4 regions of the Kitasatospora sp. NPDC029312 genome follow, and region 2 is predicted to be linked to each of the others. Evidence: riboswitches for the same ligand, from Rfam matches in the RefSeq annotation. Region 2 holds a riboswitch; each other region holds the start of a gene.
The links. Region 2 has a riboswitch for cyclic di-AMP ahead of ACZ4WV_RS24700 (transglycosylase family protein). Riboswitches for the same ligand answer to the same signal wherever they lie in the genome.
Positions count from the first base shown of each region.

Region 1: linked by a shared signal. The riboswitch ahead of ACZ4WV_RS18495 (M23 family metallopeptidase) and the one ahead of ACZ4WV_RS24700 (transglycosylase family protein) in region 2 are both predicted to bind cyclic di-AMP.
Region 3: linked by a shared signal. The riboswitch ahead of ACZ4WV_RS28720 (M23 family metallopeptidase) and the one ahead of ACZ4WV_RS24700 (transglycosylase family protein) in region 2 are both predicted to bind cyclic di-AMP.
Region 4: linked by a shared signal. The riboswitch ahead of ACZ4WV_RS29845 (C40 family peptidase) and the one ahead of ACZ4WV_RS24700 (transglycosylase family protein) in region 2 are both predicted to bind cyclic di-AMP.

Region 1 covers NZ_JBVHXY010000020.1:88,348-93,076, forward strand. The annotation lists gene ACZ4WV_RS18485 (IclR family transcriptional regulator) at 1-380, shown strand, start outside; gene ACZ4WV_RS18490 (RidA family protein) at 407-814, shown strand; gene ACZ4WV_RS18495 (M23 family metallopeptidase) at 1,197-2,135, opposite strand; cyclic di-AMP (ydaO/yuaA leader) riboswitch at 2,138-2,313, opposite strand; gene ACZ4WV_RS18500 (MFS transporter) at 2,631-4,163, shown strand; gene purB (adenylosuccinate lyase) at 4,171-4,729, opposite strand, start outside.
Region 2 covers NZ_JBVHXY010000032.1:68,278-73,006, reverse strand. The annotation lists gene ACZ4WV_RS24715 (nucleoside triphosphate pyrophosphohydrolase) at 1-122, shown strand, start outside; gene ACZ4WV_RS24710 (SDR family NAD(P)-dependent oxidoreductase) at 149-574, opposite strand; gene ACZ4WV_RS24705 (cytochrome P450 family protein) at 897-2,186, shown strand; cyclic di-AMP (ydaO/yuaA leader) riboswitch at 2,397-2,562, shown strand; gene ACZ4WV_RS24700 (transglycosylase family protein) at 2,567-3,358, shown strand; gene eno (phosphopyruvate hydratase) at 3,600-4,729, shown strand, end outside.
Region 3 covers NZ_JBVHXY010000044.1:40,493-45,221, reverse strand. The annotation lists gene ACZ4WV_RS28730 (GNAT family N-acetyltransferase) at 1-819, opposite strand, end outside; gene ACZ4WV_RS28725 (hypothetical protein) at 818-1,690, shown strand; gene ACZ4WV_RS28720 (M23 family metallopeptidase) at 1,761-2,609, opposite strand; cyclic di-AMP (ydaO/yuaA leader) riboswitch at 2,622-2,780, opposite strand; gene ACZ4WV_RS28715 (YiaA/YiaB family inner membrane protein) at 2,978-3,268, shown strand; gene ACZ4WV_RS28710 (alpha/beta fold hydrolase) at 3,385-4,209, shown strand; gene ACZ4WV_RS28705 (TetR/AcrR family transcriptional regulator) at 4,249-4,729, shown strand, end outside.
Region 4 covers NZ_JBVHXY010000048.1:19,760-24,488, reverse strand. The annotation lists gene ACZ4WV_RS29850 (C40 family peptidase) at 1-573, opposite strand, end outside; gene ACZ4WV_RS29845 (C40 family peptidase) at 801-1,937, opposite strand; cyclic di-AMP (ydaO/yuaA leader) riboswitch at 1,948-2,101, opposite strand; gene ACZ4WV_RS29840 (C40 family peptidase) at 2,439-3,476, opposite strand; gene ACZ4WV_RS29835 (NYN domain-containing protein) at 3,686-4,729, opposite strand, start outside.

The DNA.
Region 1 (4,729 bases), on a different contig from region 2:
GCCTGCGCGCCGCGCTGCACTGCGCCGCCGTCTCCAAGGTGCTGCTGGCGGACCTGCCACTGCCCGAGCGCCGCCGGGTGGTGACCGGGATCGACTTCACGCCGCACACCGAGCGCACCCTCGCCACGCCCGAGGCGCTGCTCGCCGAGCTGGAGAAGGTCGCCGCCCAGGGCTGGGCCCAGGACCACGCCGAGCACGAGTCCTTCATCAACTGCGTGGCCGCACCGATCCGGGACGCCAGCGGCCGGGTGGTCGCCGCCGCCTCCATCTCCGTGCCCGATGTCGTCCTCCCGTACGAGCAGGTGCTGGACCTCCTCCCGCAGCTGCTCGCCACCGCCCGTGCCGTCTCGGCCGACTGCGGCCGGTCCGAGCGAAACTGATGATCCGCCACGACCGAAGGAGCCCTGTGCCCGAGAAGATCGAGATTCGTACCGACGGCGCGCCCGTCCCCGCCTGGATGTTCTCCCAGGGCGTCCGCAAGGGCCCGATCCTGCAGGTGTCCGGTCAGGGCTCGCAGGACCCGGCCACCGGCGAGCTGATCCACCACGGCGATGTGCGGGCCCAGACCCGCCGCACCCTGGAGAACGTCAAGGCCATCGTCGAGGCGGGCGGCGCCACCATCGAGGACGTGGTGATGTTCCGGGTCTACCTCACCAAGCGCGCCGACTTCCCGCTGATGAACGAGGTCTACGCCGAGTTCATCGAGGAGAACATCAAGCCCGGCGGCGTGAAGCCCTGCCGCACCACCGTCTTCGTGGAACTCCCCCGGGAGCCCATGCTGGTGGAGATCGACGCCCAGGCCGTCGTCGTCTGACGCACCGCCCGGTCCCGCACGGCCACCGCGACGTCCGCCTGGTCTTCCGGGAACCCGCCGGTGACACCGAGGACTTCGGCCACCGGATGCACGCCCTGCTGGGCGCCGCCGAGCACGGCCTGCCCGCCCACCGGCACTGACCGGCCCCCGGATCGACCCCGGGAACGGCAGCGGCCGGCCCGGCTCCACGAGGAGTCCTCGTGGAGCCGGGCCGGCCTTGGGCGTGTCCCGCGCCCATGTCCACCGGTGCGGCGATCACCCGGTCGAGCGGTCACCCGACATGACCATCCCGGGCGGTCGATTCGCCCCGCACCAGCGGTGGTTCCTGAAACCCGCGGTCAGAGCAGTGTCCGAGCGGGGGCGGCGTGCGGTCCGACCGGGGTCAGAGCGCGACGCCGTGGGCGCGCAGGTACGCGACCGGGTCGATGTCCGAGCCGTACTCCGGACCGGTGCGGATCTCGAAGTGCAGGTGCGGACCGGTCACGTTGCCGGTGGCGCCGGAGAGGCCGAGCTGCTGGCCGACGGTGACGGTCTGACCGATCTTCACGCCGATCACGGACAGGTGCGCGTACTGGGCGTACTTGCCGTCGGCGAGCTTGATCTCGACCTCGTTGCCGTAGGCGCCGCCGTTGCCGGCCTTCACCACGACACCGTTGGCGACCGCGCGCACCGGGGTGCCGGTGGGGACGACGAAGTCCTGACCGGTGTGGTGCCCGGAGGCCCACATCGAACCGGCCACGCCGTAGGCCTCACCCAGCACCGGGTTGGCCACCGGGGCGACGTAGCCCGAGGTGGCGGCGACCGGCGCGGCGGTGACGGCCTGGGCCGGAGCGGCGGTCTGAACCTGGGTCTGGACCTGGACGCCCGGCTTGGCGGCCTCGGTCTGGGCCTGCACCGGGGCGGCCGGCTTGGCCGGAGCGGCGGGCTCGGCCGGAGCGGCCGGCTTCGGGGCGTCGGCCTGAGCGGTGATCGACAGCTGCTGACCGGGGAAGATCAGGTTCGGGTTGGCGCCGACCACCGAGCGGTTGCGCTCGTACAGCGCGTGCCAGCCGCCCTCGACGTGCTTGGCCTCGGCGATCTTCGACAGCGAGTCACCGCTGACGACGCGGTAGCTCTCCTGGGCGGCGGCCGGGGTGGCGGCCGGGGCGTCCGCGGCGGCGGTGTGCTGCGGCGCCGAAGCGGCCGGGGCAGCGGCGGTGCCGTGGGCCTGGGCGCTCACGGCGGTCACGAGCGGCAGGACGAAGGACACACCGGTGACGGCGGTCGCGATGCCGATGCGGGCGGCGCGGGGCAGGGCGATACGACGGGCCTGAGCAGGCATGGAATTTTCCTCTCCGACGCCTGCGAGGTGAGCTGTCGGGTTCGGGCTGGAGTTGCCCGGCCGCATGCGCGGCTTCACCCCTAGCCGGTCCTGGACGTTCGCGCCGAGAAGCGCGCAGTCCGGTCCGGCGACTTACCTGTGGGTCCCCCGCTCCTGCCGTACAGAGCTCAGTTCGAACCGCCGGGCAGCGGCAGGACTCGGCGTTCCACCCGGTGGATCCGCCCGGGCTGGCCGGGCGGTCGCTGAACTAAAACTCATCCGTTCGAGTGAAGCAATGTCGATCTCTTGAACGCACAACGATCCCCCGCCGGACGGTGACCCTCCGCATGGCCGACCACACCGTACGTACACAATCCAAACACGCGGCGCCACTGATCCATGACCCTGCGGCGAACTCGGCCGCGGACGGCGACCGTCCGCTCACGCACCGTTCGGAACGGACACACCGCCCGGTGACCCTTGTCACGTGCACCCCGTGGGGCGCAGGATCAGCCCGTGGCCACCTCAAAGGCCGGCACCCTGCGCCTGAGCACCGCGCGGGGTCGCTGGGTGCTCCTGGCAACCGTGCTCGGCTCCAGCATGGCGATGCTCGACGGCACCGTGGTGAACGTCGCGCTGCCCCGGATCGGCACCGACCTCGGCGCCTCCCTGGCGTCCCTGCAATGGACGCTGAACGCCTATCTGCTCACCCTGGCGGGCCTGATCCTGCTCGGCGGAGCACTCGGCGACCGGTACGGCAGGCGCCGCGTCTTCCTGATCGGCGTCATCTGGTTCGCCGCCGCGTCCGCCGCCTGCGCCGCCGCCCCGAACATCCAGGTGCTGATCATCTCCCGGGCCGTCCAGGGCATCGGCGGGGCGCTGCTCACCCCCGGCTCGCTCGCCATGCTCCAGGCCGTCTTCGACCCTGACGACCGCTCGGCCGCAGTGGGCCTGTGGTCCGGCCTCGGCGGGGTGTCCGCGGCCGTCGGCCCCTTCCTCGGCGGCTGGCTGGTGGACGGGCCCGGCTGGCGCTGGATCTTCCTGCTGAACCTGCCGCTGGCCGCCGCCGTGGTCGCGGTGACCTCCCGCTACGTCCCCGAGAGCCGCGACGAGTCCGCCTCCGGCCGCTTCGACGTGCCCGGCGCCCTGCTCGCCGCGCTCGCCCTCGGCGCCGTCACCTACGCGCTCACCGCCGCCGGGGAGGGCCTGTCCCCCGCCGTCTGGCTCACCGGCGCGTCCGGCCTGCTGCTCGGGGCCGCCTTCGTCGCCGTCGAACGCCGGGCACCCGAGCCGATGCTGCCGCTCGGCCTGTTCTCCTCCCGGCTGTTCACCGCCGTCAACCTGGTCACCCTCTGCGTCTACGCGGCGTTCAGCGGGGTGTTCTTCCTGCTGGTGGTGCAGTTGCAGATCGTGTCCGGCTTCAGCCCGCTGGTCTCCGGCTTCGCCCTGGTGCCGATCACGGTGCTGATGCTGGCCCTGTCGGCGCGCGCCGGGCGCCTCGGCAAGCGGATCGGCCCGCGCGTCCCGCTCACCGTCGGCCCGCTGCTGTGCGCCGCCGGCGTGCTGCTGATGCTGCGCATCGGCCCCGGCTCCTCCTACTGGGTGGACGTGCTGCCCGCCGTCGCGGTGATGGGCAGTGGGATGACCCTGCTGGTGGCGCCGCTGACCGCCACGGTGCTGGCGGCCGTCGACGTACGGCACGCGGGCATCGCCAGCGGCGTCAACAACGCCGCCGCCCGCGCCGCCGGCCTGCTCGCGGTGGCCGCCCTCCCCGCGCTGGCCGGGCTGAGCGGCGACGCCTACCGGGTGCCGTCCGCGGTGGACTCCGCCTTCCACACCGCGATGCTGATCTGCGCGGGCCTGCTGGCCGGCGGCGGGCTGATCGCCTCCGCCACCGTCCGCGGCAACGTGCTCGCGCCCGAGGACCGCCCGGTCGCCGAGCCGGACTGCGCATGGAACTGCGGCACCACCCCGCCGCTCGACCCGGGCCACGTCCACACGCACGAGGGCCCCGCCACCGGTCCGGCGGCAGGGCCCACGAAGGACTGACGAAGCGTCAGAGGATGTCGCCGGGAGCATACTTGGCGGCCTCCGGGTAGGCGGCCGCGACGGCCTCCACCCGGCGGACCACCTCGGCGACCTGGGCGCCGGCCGCACCGGTGAAGGAGAGCTTGTCGGCCAGCAGCGCGTCCAGTGCGGCCCGGCCCAGCGGGATCCGCTCGTCGGCGGCCAGCCGGTCCAGCAGCTCGTTCTCCCGGGCGCCCGCGCGCATCGCCAGCGCGGAGGCGACGGCGTGCTCCTTGATGACCTCGTGTCCGGTCTCCCGACCGACGCCCGCGCGCACCGCGCCCATCAGCACCTTGGTGGTGGCCAGGAACGGCAGGTAGCGGTCGAGCTCGGCCTCGACCACGGCCGGGAAGGCGCCGAACTCGTCCAGCACGGTCAGGAAGGTCTCCAGCAGGCCGTCGAAGGCGAAGAAGGCGTCCGGCAGCGCGACCCGGCGCACCACCGAGCAGGAGACGTCGCCCTCGTTCCACTGGTCGCCGGCCAGCTCGCCCGTCATCGACGCGTAGCCGCGCAGGATCACGGCCAGGCCGTTGACGCGCTCGCACGAG
Region 2 (4,729 bases):
TGCTGCTCGCGGTGGCGCAACGGGCGCACGACGCCGGGGTGGACGTGGACGCGGCGCTGCGCTCGGCCGCGCGCGGCTACCGGGAGGCGGTGCGCGCGGCCGAGGGGCTCAAGCCGGAGTAGCGGGCCTGAAGCCGCGGTGGAGGGCGTCAGGCCGCGGTGGCGGTGTGCTCGGCCGGGCGCCGCTGCTGCGGGACGAGCTCGCCGATGGCCTCGCCGACCAGGGCGACGAGTTCGGCGAGGCGCTCCAGGTCGAGCTGGGCGTCCAGATCGGCGAGGGAGACGATCCGCTCGCCGTTCGGGCCGGCCACGCAGAAGAGGTCGATCGGCCCGAGGTGCTTCTCGGCGGTGTCGACCAGGGCGGCGACGTCGCTGGGCCGGTGGATGTCACCGGCGACGCCGACGACGGGGCAGCCGGGCCGGTCGAGTTCGGCGGCGAGGTCCTCGGCGACACCGACGTCGGTGTCGGCGATCAGCATCCCGGCGGCGCCGGCCGCCGTGAACCGGCGGGCGAGGTCGGCTCCCGAACCGCCGTCGAGCACCGCGATGACGACGACTGCCCCGCTGACCCGCATGGTCTGCTCCTCCCTGTGGGCGACACCGCACCGGCGCCCACGCACACTGCGGAGGATCGTAGGCACGACCTGACCCTCCGCAACAGGGATTACCCCTCAGGTGACCAGGCTCACGCCCGCCACCCGGCCAAGCTCTGTCCAAGAGCTGTCCACGGCCCGTCCACGGCCCGTCCACGGAGCGTTGGCGCGCCGCTCGCGCGCCGTTGACGGACGGCTCGCGCCCCCGCCGCGCTCCGCCTGCGATCGACTCGGGACCCACCCGCGCGCCGCGGCGGACCGCCGGCGTTCCGGGCCCGCCCGGGACAGCGGTTACGGTCGACCCATGCCTGCTCAGCCCGACGCCGCCCAGCCCGCCCCGCAGCTCTTCACCTGGGAGTTCGCCGCCGACCCGTACCCGGCGTACGCCTGGCTGCGCGAGCACGCCCCGGTGCACCGCACCACGCTGCCGAGCGGCGTGGACGCCTGGCTGGTGACGCGGTACGCGGACGCCCGGCAGGCGCTCGCGGACAGCCGGCTGTCGAAGAACCCGGCGCACCACAGCGGGCAGGCGCACCGCACCGGCCGGGTCGGCATCCCGGGGGAGCGGCAGGCGGACCTGATGACCCACCTGCTGAACATCGACCCGCCGGACCACACCCGGCTGCGCCGCCTGGTGTCCAAGGCGTTCACCCCGCGCCGGGTGGCCGAGTTCGAGCCGCGGGTGCAGCAGCTCACCGACCGGCTGATCGACCGCTTCGCGCAGCGCGGCTCGGCCGACCTGATCCACGAGTTCGCCTTCCCGCTCCCCATCTACGCGATCTGCGACATGCTGGGCGTCCCGGCCGAGGACCAGGACGACCTCCGGGACTGGGCGGGCATGATGATCCGCCACCAGGGCGGGCAGCGCGGGGGCGTGGGACGGGCGGTCAAGCGCATCCGCGCCTACCTGGTGGACCTCATCCACCGCAAGCGCGCCGACCTCGGTGAGGACCTGATCTCCGGTCTCATCCGGGCCAGCGACCACGGCGAGCACCTGACGGAGAACGAGGCCGCCGCGATGTGCTTCGTGCTGATCTTCGCCGGGTTCGAGACGACCATCAACCTGATCGGCAACGGGACGTACGCACTCCTGCGCAACCCGGGCCAGCGGGCACTGCTGCAGGAGTCGGTGGCGCGCGGGGAGACCGCCCTGCTGGAGACCGGGATCGAGGAACTGCTGCGCTACGACGGGCCGGTGGAGCTGGCGACCTGGCGGTTCGCGACCAGCCCGCTGACCATCGGCGGGGTGGACATCCCGGTCGGCGACCCGGTGCTGGTGGTGCTGGCGGCGGCCGACCGCGACCCGGCCCGGTTCGCGGCCGAGAACACCCTCGACCTGGCCCGGGCGGACAATCCCCACCTGGGCTTCGGGCACGGCATCCACTACTGCATCGGCGCCCCGCTGGCCCGGCTCGAAGGGCGATCCGCCCTGGCCACGCTGCTTTCGCGGCTGCCTGATCTCCGACTGGCCGAGAGTCCGGAGAACCTGCGCTGGCGGGGCGGTCTGATCATGCGTGGATTGCGCGAACTTCCGGTCGAATTCAGTCCTGAGGCGAGGTCACCGCACGCCGGTCCTGAGGCTCCGAGATGCTGACGGCAGGTCGCTGGCCCATGGCTCAGGTCGGTATGAAGGCCTATCAAACCGGACAAACAGCCGCTGCTGGTAGGCGATTGATCACATGCCGTGATTTCCATGTGATATCTGCGATATGAGCTTGTGATCGGTCTGAGGATCTGTCTAGTCTCCGGGGAGTTCGCAGCTGCGGACCCCGTGCGCGGGACGCCGAATCCTGCCCGCCGCGTCACGGGAAACCGACCAGAACCCTGGGCAGGGGCGGGGGAACCAGGTTTGTTGCCGTCCCCACGGCTTGGGGTGAAGCCGCCCGAGCGGAACGTTTCCGCGTACGGCGGCCGGGCCACCTCCCGGTCCGAACCCGACAGCTCACCTCGCAGGCGTGCGGAGAGGGACCCTTCATGCTGTTCGTTGGAACCGGCCGTCACCGTCGTCGCACCCAGACCGAGAAGGCCATCGCCGTGGCCGGCGTGGCCGGCGTCGGACTCGCACTGCCGCTCCTCACCGCCACCGGTGCCTCCGCCGCCCCGGCCTCCGCCTGGGACTCCGTCGCCCAGTGCGAGAGCGGCGGCAACTGGAGCATCAACACCGGCAACGGCTTCTACGGCGGCCTGCAGTTCACCTCCAGCACCTGGCAGGCGTACGGCGGCACCGCGTACGCGCCGCAGGCCAACCAGGCCGGCAAGGCCCAGCAGATCGCGGTCGCCGAGAAGGTGCTGGCCTCCCAGGGCCCGGGCGCCTGGCCGGTCTGCTCGAAGAAGGCGGGCCTGACCAAGGGCGGCGCCCCGGCCGTCGTCGACACCTCGTCGGACGCCGCTCGGTCCGCCCCGCAGCAGCGGGCCCCCCAGCAGCAGAGCCCCAAGCAGCAGGCCCCCAAGGCGGCCGCGAAGCCCGCCCAGAAGCCCGCCCAGTCGTACGCGCCGAAGCACGCCGCCCCCCAGCAGGCCGAGCAGCCCGCCGAGCAGCCGGTCCAGCAGTACGCCCCGAAGCACGCCGCCCCGCGCGCCGGCCAGCCGGCCCAGGCCGCCCCGGCCGGCCACGACTACACCGTGCGCTCCGGTGACACCCTGTCGACCATCGCCGCCGCCCAGGGCGTGTCCGGCGGCTGGCAGGCGCTGTACGACGGCAACCGCGCCACCGTCGGCGGCGACCCGGACCTGATCATGCCCGGCCAGGTGCTGCACCTCGGCTGAGGCCCGGTGAGGGGGCCGGCCGACGGGCCGGCCCCTTCGTCCGCATTCGTCCGCGCCCGGGGGGACAAGCTGGGACAAGCAGGTGAACTACCGGGGGGTAGCAGGGCCACACGCTGAGACGGGACCGAGGCCAACGTGGCCCCGGGAGCCCGGGCGGTTAGGCTCTGGTCGTAACGACTCCGCAATCGTCCGCCGACATCACCACCGTCAGCCGGACCCTGCTTCCGCAAGGAGATGCCTCGTGCCGTCCATCGATGTCGTCGTAGCCCGTGAGATCCTCGACTCCCGCGGCAACCCCACGGTCGAGGTCGAGGTCGGCCTCGACGACGGCAGCACGGGTCGTGCCGCTGTCCCGTCCGGTGCCTCGACCGGCGCCTTCGAGGCCCTGGAGCTGCGCGACGGCGACAAGAACCGCTACTTCGGCAAGGGCGTCGAGAAGGCCGTCCTGGCCGTCATCGAGCAGATCGGCCCCGAGCTCGTCGGCTACGACGCCACCGAGCAGCGCCTGATCGACCAGGCCATGCTCGACCTGGACGCCACCCCGGACAAGTCCTCGCTCGGCGCCAACGCCATCCTGGGCGTCTCGCTGGCCGTCGCGCACGCCGCCTCCGAGGCCAGCGACCTGCCGCTGTTCCGCTACCTGGGCGGCCCGAACGCGCACGTCCTGCCCGTCCCGATGATGAACATCCTCAACGGCGGCTCGCACGCGGACTCCAACGTCGACATCCAGGAGTTCATGATCGCCCCGATCGGCGCGGAGTCCTTCTCCGAGGCCGTCCGCTGGGGCGTCGAGGTCTACCACACCCTCAAGGGCGTGCTGAAGGAGCGCGGCCTGTCCACCGGCCTCGGCGACGAGGGCGGCTTCGCGCCGAACCTGGACAGCAACCGCGAGGCCCTGGACCTGATCACCGAGGCCATCCAGAAGGCCGGCTACGTGCCCGGCCGCGACATCGCGCTGGCCCTGGACGTCGCCGCCTCCGAGTTCCACCAGGACGGCGCCTACCAGTTCGAGGGCAAGTCCCTCTCGTCCGCCGAGCTCATCGAGTACTACGCCGAGCTGGTCGCCGCCTACCCGCTGGTCTCCATCGAGGACCCGCTGGACGAGTCGGACTGGGACGGCTGGAAGGCCATGACCGTCAAGCTGGGCGACAAGGTCCAGCTGGTCGGCGACGACCTGTTCGTCACCAACCCGCAGCGCCTGGCCAAGGGCATCGAGACCGGCACCGCCAACGCGCTGCTGGTGAAGGTGAACCAGATCGGTTCGCTCACCGAGACCCTGGACGCCGTCGAGCTGGCCCAGCGCAACGGCTACCGCTGCATGATGTCGCACCGCTCCGGTGAGACCGAGGACGTCACCATCGCCGACCTGGC
Region 3 (4,729 bases), on a different contig from region 2:
TCGGCTGCTGCTCATGTCCCGGCTCCCGGCCCTTCGGTCCCTCGTGCTCTTCGACCCGACGTCCTCGAGTCTGGCCGAGCCGCCGCCGCGGGGGCATCCGGGGGACCGGCGGATCGGAGGTGGGGTTAACCCCCCGTCCCGGCCTCCTGCGTGCCGGTCCGGCCGGGCCACTCGTCGACGAGAAGCGAGTACTGGTGGGAGTCGGACCCACACGCCGCCCCGGTACACGTCGTGCCGGATCCGCCCCTCCAGCCGGAAGCCGAGTCTGGTGAGCACCCGGGCGGCGGCCGGGTTGTCCACATCGGTCCGGGCGGCCAGCCGGTGCAGTCCGAGCGGCCCGAAGGCGCACCCGCAGAGCAACTCCGCGATCTCGGTCGCGTAGCCGCGGCCCCACACCTCGGGGCGCAGCACGCAGCCGAGTTCGGCGGAGCGGAACCCGCCGAGGGTCAGGCCGGCCTGCCCGACCGGCACCGCGTCCGCCCGGTCCGCCGGGTACTCCCCGTCCCGCATGCCCGCCGCGCCTGCCGCGCCCGCCGCCTCCCCCGCGTCCTCGCGGCGGCAGACGGCGAGCCGGTAGGTGTCCCGCTCCTCCGCCATCGCCTCCTCCAGGTACAGCTCGATCTGGTCGGCGCAGTCCTCGCGGTCGCGCGGGCCGAAGGTGAGGCGGCGGGTCACCTCGGGGTCGCCGAACAGCGCGTGCAACGCGTCCACGTCCTCCGGGGTGTGGTGGTACTCGGATGGTGAGCCGGGGGCCGGTGAGTCGTACGGGGACCATGGGGGCCGACCCTGCCCGCGCCCGGCGGCTACCGTTCGGGACATGAACGACGATGACCTGCGGCTCGCTCCGCGCACCAAGGCCGCCGAGCTGCTCGCCTGGGCGGCCGAGCAGGGCCGCGCGCCGGTGGCCGAGGCGCCGCTGCGCACGGTGCTGGCGCTGCTGGAGCTGGGCGAGGGCAGGATGCACGACGGCTGGCCCGAACTGACCTCCGACGCGGTGGAGCACCTGCTGTACGAGCGGCTCCACCTGTACGTCCAACCGGCGCCGGACGCCGATCCGCTCGCCTACGGGAACGCCGTGCGGCTGCTGGTCGACCACCAGCGGGCGGTGAAGCGGCTCAATGCGAAGCGCCAGGAGCGGCTGCACGCCGAGGCCGAGTGGCAGGGCGAGGTCGCGGCCGGGCTGCTGCGCCGCGCCGATCTGGTCACCTGGCCGCGGCTGTACGCGGTGCTGCTGCACGCCCACGGGGTGGACACGGCCGACGGGGCGGCGGTGCGGGACTGGCTGACGGGCTTCGCCGCACTGGGCGAGGCGGAACGGCTGGCCGGGTACGAGGCGCTGGTGCCGGCCGGCTGGCTGGACGAACCCGATGAGCAGGGTTGGGGGCCGGGCCGGGTGCTGTCCGTCGGCATGGCCACCGACGGCGCGCGGCGGCTGCTGGAGCAGGGCCTGATGCGGCGCAGCTACCGCAACCTGGCCGAGCTGACCGCGCTGGGGCGGCCGATGCCGGAGGAACTGGCCGGGGATTTCGGGGCGTTCGAGGCGGCGGCGGCCGGGGTCGCGCTCGACCTGTTGGGCCAGTGGACGGTGCCCGGCCTGCCGCGGCTGCTGGTCGAGGAGTTCGCCGAGCTCGCGCCGGAGCCGGGGCCGGAGGAGATCGACGCCTATCTGGCGCAGTTGCCGGCGGAGTGAGGGACCGGAGGCGGGCTCCGGGCGCGCCCGGGGGCCCGCCCGTCGGGGGCCGTTGCGGCCGTCGGGGCCGTTACGGGTTGAGGCCGCGCTGCTGGAGCCAGCTCTCGGGGTCGACCGGGGCGCCGCCGCCGGGGCGGACCTCCAGGTGCAGGTGCGGGCCGGTGACGTTGCCGGTCGCGCCGACCTTGCCGATCTGCTGGCCGGGGCCGACCTTGCCGGAGCCCGTGATGATCGAGGAGAGGTGGCAGTACCAGATCTCGGTGCCGTCGGGCAGGGTCTCGACGATCCGGTAGCCGTACGCGCCGGACCAGCCCGCCGAGGTGATGGTGCCCTGGCCGACCGCGTACACCGGGGTGCCGGTGTCGGCGGCGAAGTCCAGGCCGGTGTGCAGGTGGGCCCAGTAGCGGGCGCTCTGGCCGTAGTGGGCGGACAGGTTGTAGTCCTTCACCGGCAGGGTGAGGGCGGCGGCCTTGGCGCGCTCGGTCTCCTCGGCGGCGCGCTTGGCGTCGGCCTCCTTGGCGGCGGCCTTGGCCTCGGCCTCCTGGGCGGCCTGGAGGCGGGCGTTCTCCTCGGCGGCGGTGCGCTGGCTGTCGGCCTGCTGCTGGATGCGGGCGGCGAGCGCGAGGCCGGGGTCGGCGGCGAGGGCGACCGGCGTCTCGTCCGCGGCCTCGACGGCGGGCGCGGCGGCCGGGGTGGCGGAGGCGAAGCCGGTGGCGCCCAGGGTGGCGGCGACGGCGGTGACGCCGAGGAGCGGGGAGGCCCCGCGGGTCTGACGCGGCATCCAGTGGCGGTTGGTCTCGGCTTCCGGGGCGAACTCGTCGGTGCCGAGAGACTCGGCACCGTCCGGGCCGGGGTGGTCGAGGAGCTGGGTACCGGCTGCGGGGCCGCCCGGGTGTGCCGGGGTGTGCGTCGACGCCACGGAGGCGCGCTCCTTTCCTTCCTTCGCGCCTACCGGGTTAGCTGACGGGTTCGGAGCAGGAAGGTCTCCTACGGCCGGGCCGGGGCCCCGCCGATTCACCCCAGGGAACGTGGTTCCCCGGCTCCCTGACCTGCCCGGAGGCCGGCCGGTGGGATTAGGCGACGGCGCACGGTGCCGTCTGGGTACGGCGTTGACGACCGCGCTGCGTTATCAAACGTTAATCCTAGGAGCCCCTGATTCCAAGCCATCCGTCCGGGACGGCTGGGGGCCGGGTGATCGGACGTCAACGAACGACCCGTCATTCACCTGGGTCCATCTGAGTACTCCTACTCATGTGTGACCCGACAGCGCCGTCGCATCCTGTCGCCATGACCGCACCGATGCAGACCCGCACCACGGCCGCGTACTACGCCCAGGCCGTCCTCTCCTTCACCATCTCCGGCGTGGCCCTCGCCGCCGGGATCGCCTGTCTGCCCGTCGCCGGATGGACCCGGGCGTTCCTCGGGATCGGCCTCCTCTACACCGTCACGTCCGCGTTCACGCTGGCCAAGGTCATCCGGGACCGGCAGGAGTCCGCGGACACCGTCGCCCGGGTCGACCAGGCCCGACTGGAGAAGCTGCTGGCGGAGCACGACCCGTTCAGGGTCGAGGGAGTCTGAGCCCTCGCCCGGCCGGTCGGGGGGGGCGAAGGGGGCCGGAACGAGGGGCTTGACGGCTAAGGCTATTAGCCGTAGCTTCTTGGCTATCGGCAGCAGCGCCCCCGTGGAGGACCACCGTGAACGGCACCAGCACCCCGAGCACCCAGTACCTCGACGTCTCCGGCGGCCGGATCGCCTTCGACGACACCCGAGAGGGCGCCGGCGCCCCCGTCGTCCTGCTCCCCGGCATGCTCGACACCCGACGGGCGTACCGGCACCTGCACCCGCTGCTCACCGCGGCCGGACACCGGGTCATCACCATGGACCTGCGCGGCTTCGGTGAGTCCTCGATCGTCTGGGACGACTACAGCCCGGCCGCCATCGCCACCGACGTCCTCGCCCTGCTGAACCGCCTCGGCATCGAACGGGCCGTCCTGGTCGGCCAGTCCTACACCGGGGCCACGGTGGTCAAGCTCGCCGGGGACGCACCCCAGCGGATCGCCGGGATCGCGCTCATCGACGCCTTCGTCGAGCACCGGTCCAACGCCCTGATGCGGGGCGTGATGGCCGTGACGGGCACCGCGCTGGTCCACTGGCCCGCCTCCTGGGGCCTCTACCTGCGCAAGATGGCCTTCCCCGGCCCCCGACCCGCCGACCTCGACGCGTACGTCGCCGGACTCGTCGCCGACCTGCGCACCCCGGGGCGCAAGACCGCCACCCGCGGGCACGTCACCGGGGACTCCGCGCCGATCGGCTGGTGCGCGGCCGTCCGCTGCCCCTCGCTCGTCCTGATGGGCAGCAAGGACCCCGACTTCCCGGACCCGGCGGCCGTCGCCGACCGGCAGGCCGCGGCGCTCGGCAGCCGGAAGGTGATGATCGAGGGCTCAGGGCACTACCCGATGGCCGACAACCCGCAGGCCGTGGCGGACGCCCTGCTGCCCTTCCTCGCCGAACGCGCCTGACGCCGCCGGCCCCGCATCCCTACGGAGAAAACCGAAGCCATGCCCCGAGTAGGACTGACCCCGGACCAGGTCGTCGGCTACGCCCTCGCCCTCATCGACGAGCAGGGCACCGAGGCCCTCACCCTGGCCTCCGTCGCCGCCCGCGCCGGGGTCGCCACCCCCTCCCTGTACAAGCACGTCAGCGGCGGTCTCACCGAACTGCGCCGGCTGATCGCCGTACGGGTCACCGAGGAACTGGCGGACCGGCTCGCCGACGCCGCGGTCGGCCGCAGCGGCGACGACGCCGTCACCGCCGTCCTGCGCGCCTACCAGGCCTACGCCACCGAGCACCCCCACCGCTACACCGCCCTCCCCCAGGCCCCACGACCCGACGACGACCTCACCCGCGCGGCCACCCGACTCCTCGGCGTGATCCTCGCCGTCCTCCGCTCCTACGGCCTCGACGGGCCCGAAGCCGTTCATGCCGCCCGCACCGTCCGCTCCCTCGCCCACGGCTTCGCCTCCCTCTCCACCACCGGCG
Region 4 (4,729 bases), on a different contig from region 2:
CGCCTTGGCCAGTCGCTGCTGGATCTGCTGCTTGTTCTCGGCCAGCGAGCGCCGGGCCTGGTCGAGTTCGGCGAGCTTGCCCGCGGTCTCGCTGCGGCGCTGGTCGAGTCGGCGCTGACGGGTGACCAGCTCGTGCAGGGTCTCCTGCTGCCGCTCGGCGGCCTGGCCGAGGGTGCGGGCGCGGGCGAGGTAGGACTCCGGGTCGCTGGAGAGCATCAGTTGGGCGGTCTGGCTCATCCCGCCGCCGCGGTACTCGGCCCCGGCCACGGTCGCGAGGCCGCCGCGCAGCTCGTTGAGCTGGTCCTGGGCAGTGGCGAGCTCCCCCTGGAGAACCGTGGTCTCGCTCTGCAGCCGCTTCTGGGCCTCCTGCGCGGCGTTGTACCTCTCGGACGCCTGCTCGGCTTCGTCGTACAGCTGCTCGACCTGCGCCTTGACGTCCTTGCGGTCCGGCGCGTCCGGCGCGCCGGGAGCGGCCTGGGCGCTGCCGGCGGCCGCCACGCCCAGGGCCGTGGTGGCGGCCGCGGTCAACACCAGGGCACGGGCGAGCAGTTGGGAACGGCGGTGCACGGACATGGCGGCGGCGGCTCCGATCCTGCGGCGCGGCCCCGCGGCCGCACCCCGGTGGGCGGCCGTCGAGCGGGAGTCCGGTGGCAGACGTTAGCGAGTCCGGGCAAGCGAGTCCAAACCCCTCCGGACCCGAATATTCGACCCCTAATCGGACATCAGCCCGAGCCGCCGGTAAAGCCGCAGGCCCGGCCCTCCACGTGGGAGGACCGGGCCCAGGGAGGCCTTCGTACGGATCAGACCCGCACGATGGAGGCCAGCGGCATGTTGGAGACCGCTTCGTAGCGGACCGACGCGCCCGGCTTCGGCGCGTGCAGCACCTGGCCGTTGCCCGCGTAGATGCCGACGTGGTGGGCGTCGCTGTAGAAGATCAGCAGGTCGCCGGGCTGGGCCTGGGAGATGTCCGAGCCGATCCGGGTACCGGCACCGGCCTGCTCCTGGGAGGTGCGCGGCAGCGACACGCCGACCTGGTTGAACGCCCAGACCATCAGACCGGAGCAGTCGAAGGAGCTCGGGCCGGTGGCGCCCCAGACGTACGGGCTGCCGACCTTGGAGGCGGCGGCGGACAGCGCGGCGGCACCGTGCGAGCTACCGGGGGCCACCGGCTTGACGACCGGCGAGGACGAGGAGCCCCCGGAGCCGATGTCGCTGCGGCCGCTGTCGCGCGAGGCGCGGTCGGCGGCGGCCTGCTGCTGGGCGGCCTTCGCGGCGGCGTCGGCCTGGGCCTTGGCGTCGGCGGCGGCCTTCTCCTCGGCCTGGCGGATCGCCTGGCGCTCCTGCTCGGTCAGGGTGTTGAGCAGGTCCTGCGCGGCCTTCAGCTTGTTCTGGACCTCGTCCTTGGAGGCCTTCAGCTGCTGGGTGGTGGACTCCAGCTCGGTGAGCTTGCCCTGGGCCTCGCTGCGGTCCTGGTCGAGCTTGCGCTGCTGCTCCTGCAGTTCCTTCAGCTGGTTCTTCTGGGTGTCACCGGCCTGGTTCAGCGCACCGGCCTGGTTGAGGAAGTTGTCCGGGCTGGAGGACAGCATCAGCTGGACGGTCGGGGATATGCCGCCGTTGCGGTACTGCTCCCCGGCGATCTCGGCGAGGCCGCCCTGCAGGTCGGTCACCTGGGACTGCTGCCGGGCCACCTGGTCCTGCAGACCGGAGACCTGCTTCTCCAGCGCCTGCTGCTTCTCCTGCGCGGCGTTGTACTTCTCGGTCGCCTGCTCGGCCTGCTCGTTGAGCTGGTCGACCTGCTCCTTGACCTGGTCCTTGGTCGGCTGCGGGTCGGCGTGCGCGCCGGACTGCGCGGAGAGGGCGACGGCTGCCGCGGCGACACCGGTCAGGATCGAGACCCGGGCACGGCTGGCGGGCTTGGGACGGCGATGGGACGCCACGAAGGCGGACTCCTTCTTCCTACATCCGCCTACCGGGTGAGCTGACGGGTTCGGGCCGGAAGCATGCCCTACGACGCCTCACGGCCGTTCCAACGGCCGACCTGGCGCCGATTCACCCCGGAGGAACGTGGTTCCCCGGCTCCGCTCCACAGCGCCCGGACTGCTGGGCTCCCCTGTCGGACAGTCGCGTCGACCTGTCCCGCTGCTTCACGAACTCGGCGGTAACCACCGCCGCCACCCAGGCTGGGTGATCGACAGTGCGGTGGTTCGGGGCACGACCCTAGTAACTGAACCGTGATCCGTTCAAATCCTTGTCAGAAAAAAGACGGAAGATTACCCATGTTCATTTGTGAAAATGACCGTTGGTGATCGCCGCCGCACGGAAAGCTGATCAAACCTCAAACGAGGGAGCGAAGGACGGGTGAACCCGAAGCGCCACCCCGGTCGGAGGGTGGCGCGGATCACAGGGCCGGAACGCGGCCCGTCGGGCGTGTCGGCTCGTCAGACCCGGCGGATCGTGTTGATCGGCATCGCGTCGGCCTTCATCACCTTGACCACGTCACCCGTGTGCGGCGCGTGGACCACCATGCCGTTGCCGATGTACATCCCGACGTGGTGCCGGTCGCTGCCGTAGATCACCAGGTCGCCCGGCTGGGCCTGGTCCAGCGAGGGCACCCGGGTGCCGACGTTGCCCTGCTCCTGCGAGGTGCGCGGCAGCGAGACGCCGGCCTGGGCGTACGACCAGACCATCAGGCCCGAGCAGTCGAAGGTGCTCGGCCCGGTGGAGCCCCAGACGTACGGCGAACCCTGCTTGCTCATCGCCTTGGCGACGGCCACGGCCGCGTAGCCGCTGGCCGGCGGCAGGCTGCTGAGGTCGACCCGGGTGCTGCCGCGCGAGGCGCGGTCGTCCTGCTGCTGCTGGGCCTTCAGCGCGGCGCGGTCGGCGGCGCTGAGCGAGTTCAGCAGGTCCTGGGCGGCCTTCAGCTTCTGGTTGACGTCCGCCTTGGCCTGGTTGAGGTCCTTGGTGGTGGAGTCCAGCGAGGCCAGCACCGCGGCGGCCTCGGCCTTCTCTTGGTCCAGCCGGCGCTGCTGGTCGAGCAGGCCCTTGAGCGCCTCGGTCTGGCTGGCGCTGGCCTGCTGCACGCTGGAGGCCTTCTCCAGGTATCCGGACGGGTCGGAGGACAGCATCAGCTGGACGGACGGGTCGATGCCGCCGGTGCGGTACTGCTCGCCCGCCACCTCGGCCAGGCCCGTCTGCAACTGGGTCATCTGCTCCTGGCTGCGGGCCACCTGGTCCTGCAGCTGATCGGCCTGCTTGCGGAGCTGGTCGGCCCGCTCCTTGGCGCCGTTGTACTTCTCCGCCGCCTGCTCCTGCTCCTCCTGGAGCTGGTCGATCTGCGCCTTGACGTCAGCCTTGTTCGGCTGCGGCGCGGCGTGCGCGGCGACCTGGGCGGAGAGGGCGACCGCGGTCGCAGCGGCAGCGGTCAGCACGGAGACCCGCGCGCGGCTCGGCTGCTTGGGACGGCGGTGGGAGGCCAAGGGAGCGGCTCCTTCTTCCATAGGACTCACCCGATCAGGTGAGATTCCGGAAAATAGGTTTGACGCCTGACCCTAGTGAAGATCTATCCGTTTTGCCACTCCCCCGAAGGCGTGAACTCCGGTTCCCACGCTGACTTCACGGGATCCGCACACCCTGGCAAAACGGGCATTGACCAGGCGTCACAGTGGCCGGGCCGCCGGGCCTCCGGTCAGGGCCGGGCCAGGCGGTTCAGCAGCAGGACCGAAGCCACCGGTCGCGCGCCCGCCTGCCGCACGCCCTCCGCGACCTCCCGGTCGGTGGACACCACCACCACCGGACGGCCCTGCGGCTCGGCCCGCACCAGACGACGGATCAACTCGTCCGCGGTCTCCCCGGTCCGGCTGAACCGTACCCGAACCCCGCGCGGCGGCGCCATGATCACCGGAACGTCCAGGTCCTGCCCGTCGAACACACAGGTGACCTCCGCCTGGGTGCGCTGGGCCAGCATCGCCAGCCCGCCCAGCAGCCGGATCCGCTGCTGCTCCAGCGGCAGCGCCGGATAGCCGGTCTTGGTCACGTTGTAGCCGTCCACCACCAGGTGCACCTGCGGGATCGCCAGCAGCTGGTCCAACAGCGCCGGATCGTCCTCGGCCAGGCCGCGCCGGGCCACGTCGTGCGGCGAGGCCGCTCCCGGCACCACCGCCTCCACCAGGTCCGCCGGGCGGATCTGGGAGACCGGCAGCGCCAGCTCCCGCTGCAGCCCCTGCGCCGACTGCAGCACGGTGTCCAGCAGCAGCCGCAGCCGCATGTCCTCGACGCTGCGCCCCTCGCGGGCCGAACGGCGGCCCTGCTCGGCGGCGTTCTCCAGCTCGGACACCCGGTGCCGCAGCCGCCGCGCCTCGCTCTCGGCCGCGCTGCGCTCGGCCGCGGCCTGCGCCCTCGCGGCCTCCAGCTCCCCGGTCACCCGGCGGGTCTCGGCCTGCGCCCGGCGGGTGTCGCTCTCCAGCGAACGCACCCTCTTGCGCAGCGACTCGACCTCCCGCCGGACGCCCTCGAACTCCGCGCGCTGCCGCTCCAGGTCGGCCCGCGCGGTCGCCCGCACCTCGGCCAGCTCCGCCTGCAGCTTCTCCACCAGCCGGCCGGCCTCCGCCGCCGCGTCCTCGGCACCGGCCCGCTCGGCCTCCTCACCGGCCTCGGTGACCAGCCGGCTCCAGCCGGCCGACCGCACCAGGTAGGCGGCGGCGGCGACGTCCATCGGATCGGCGGCGCCGGG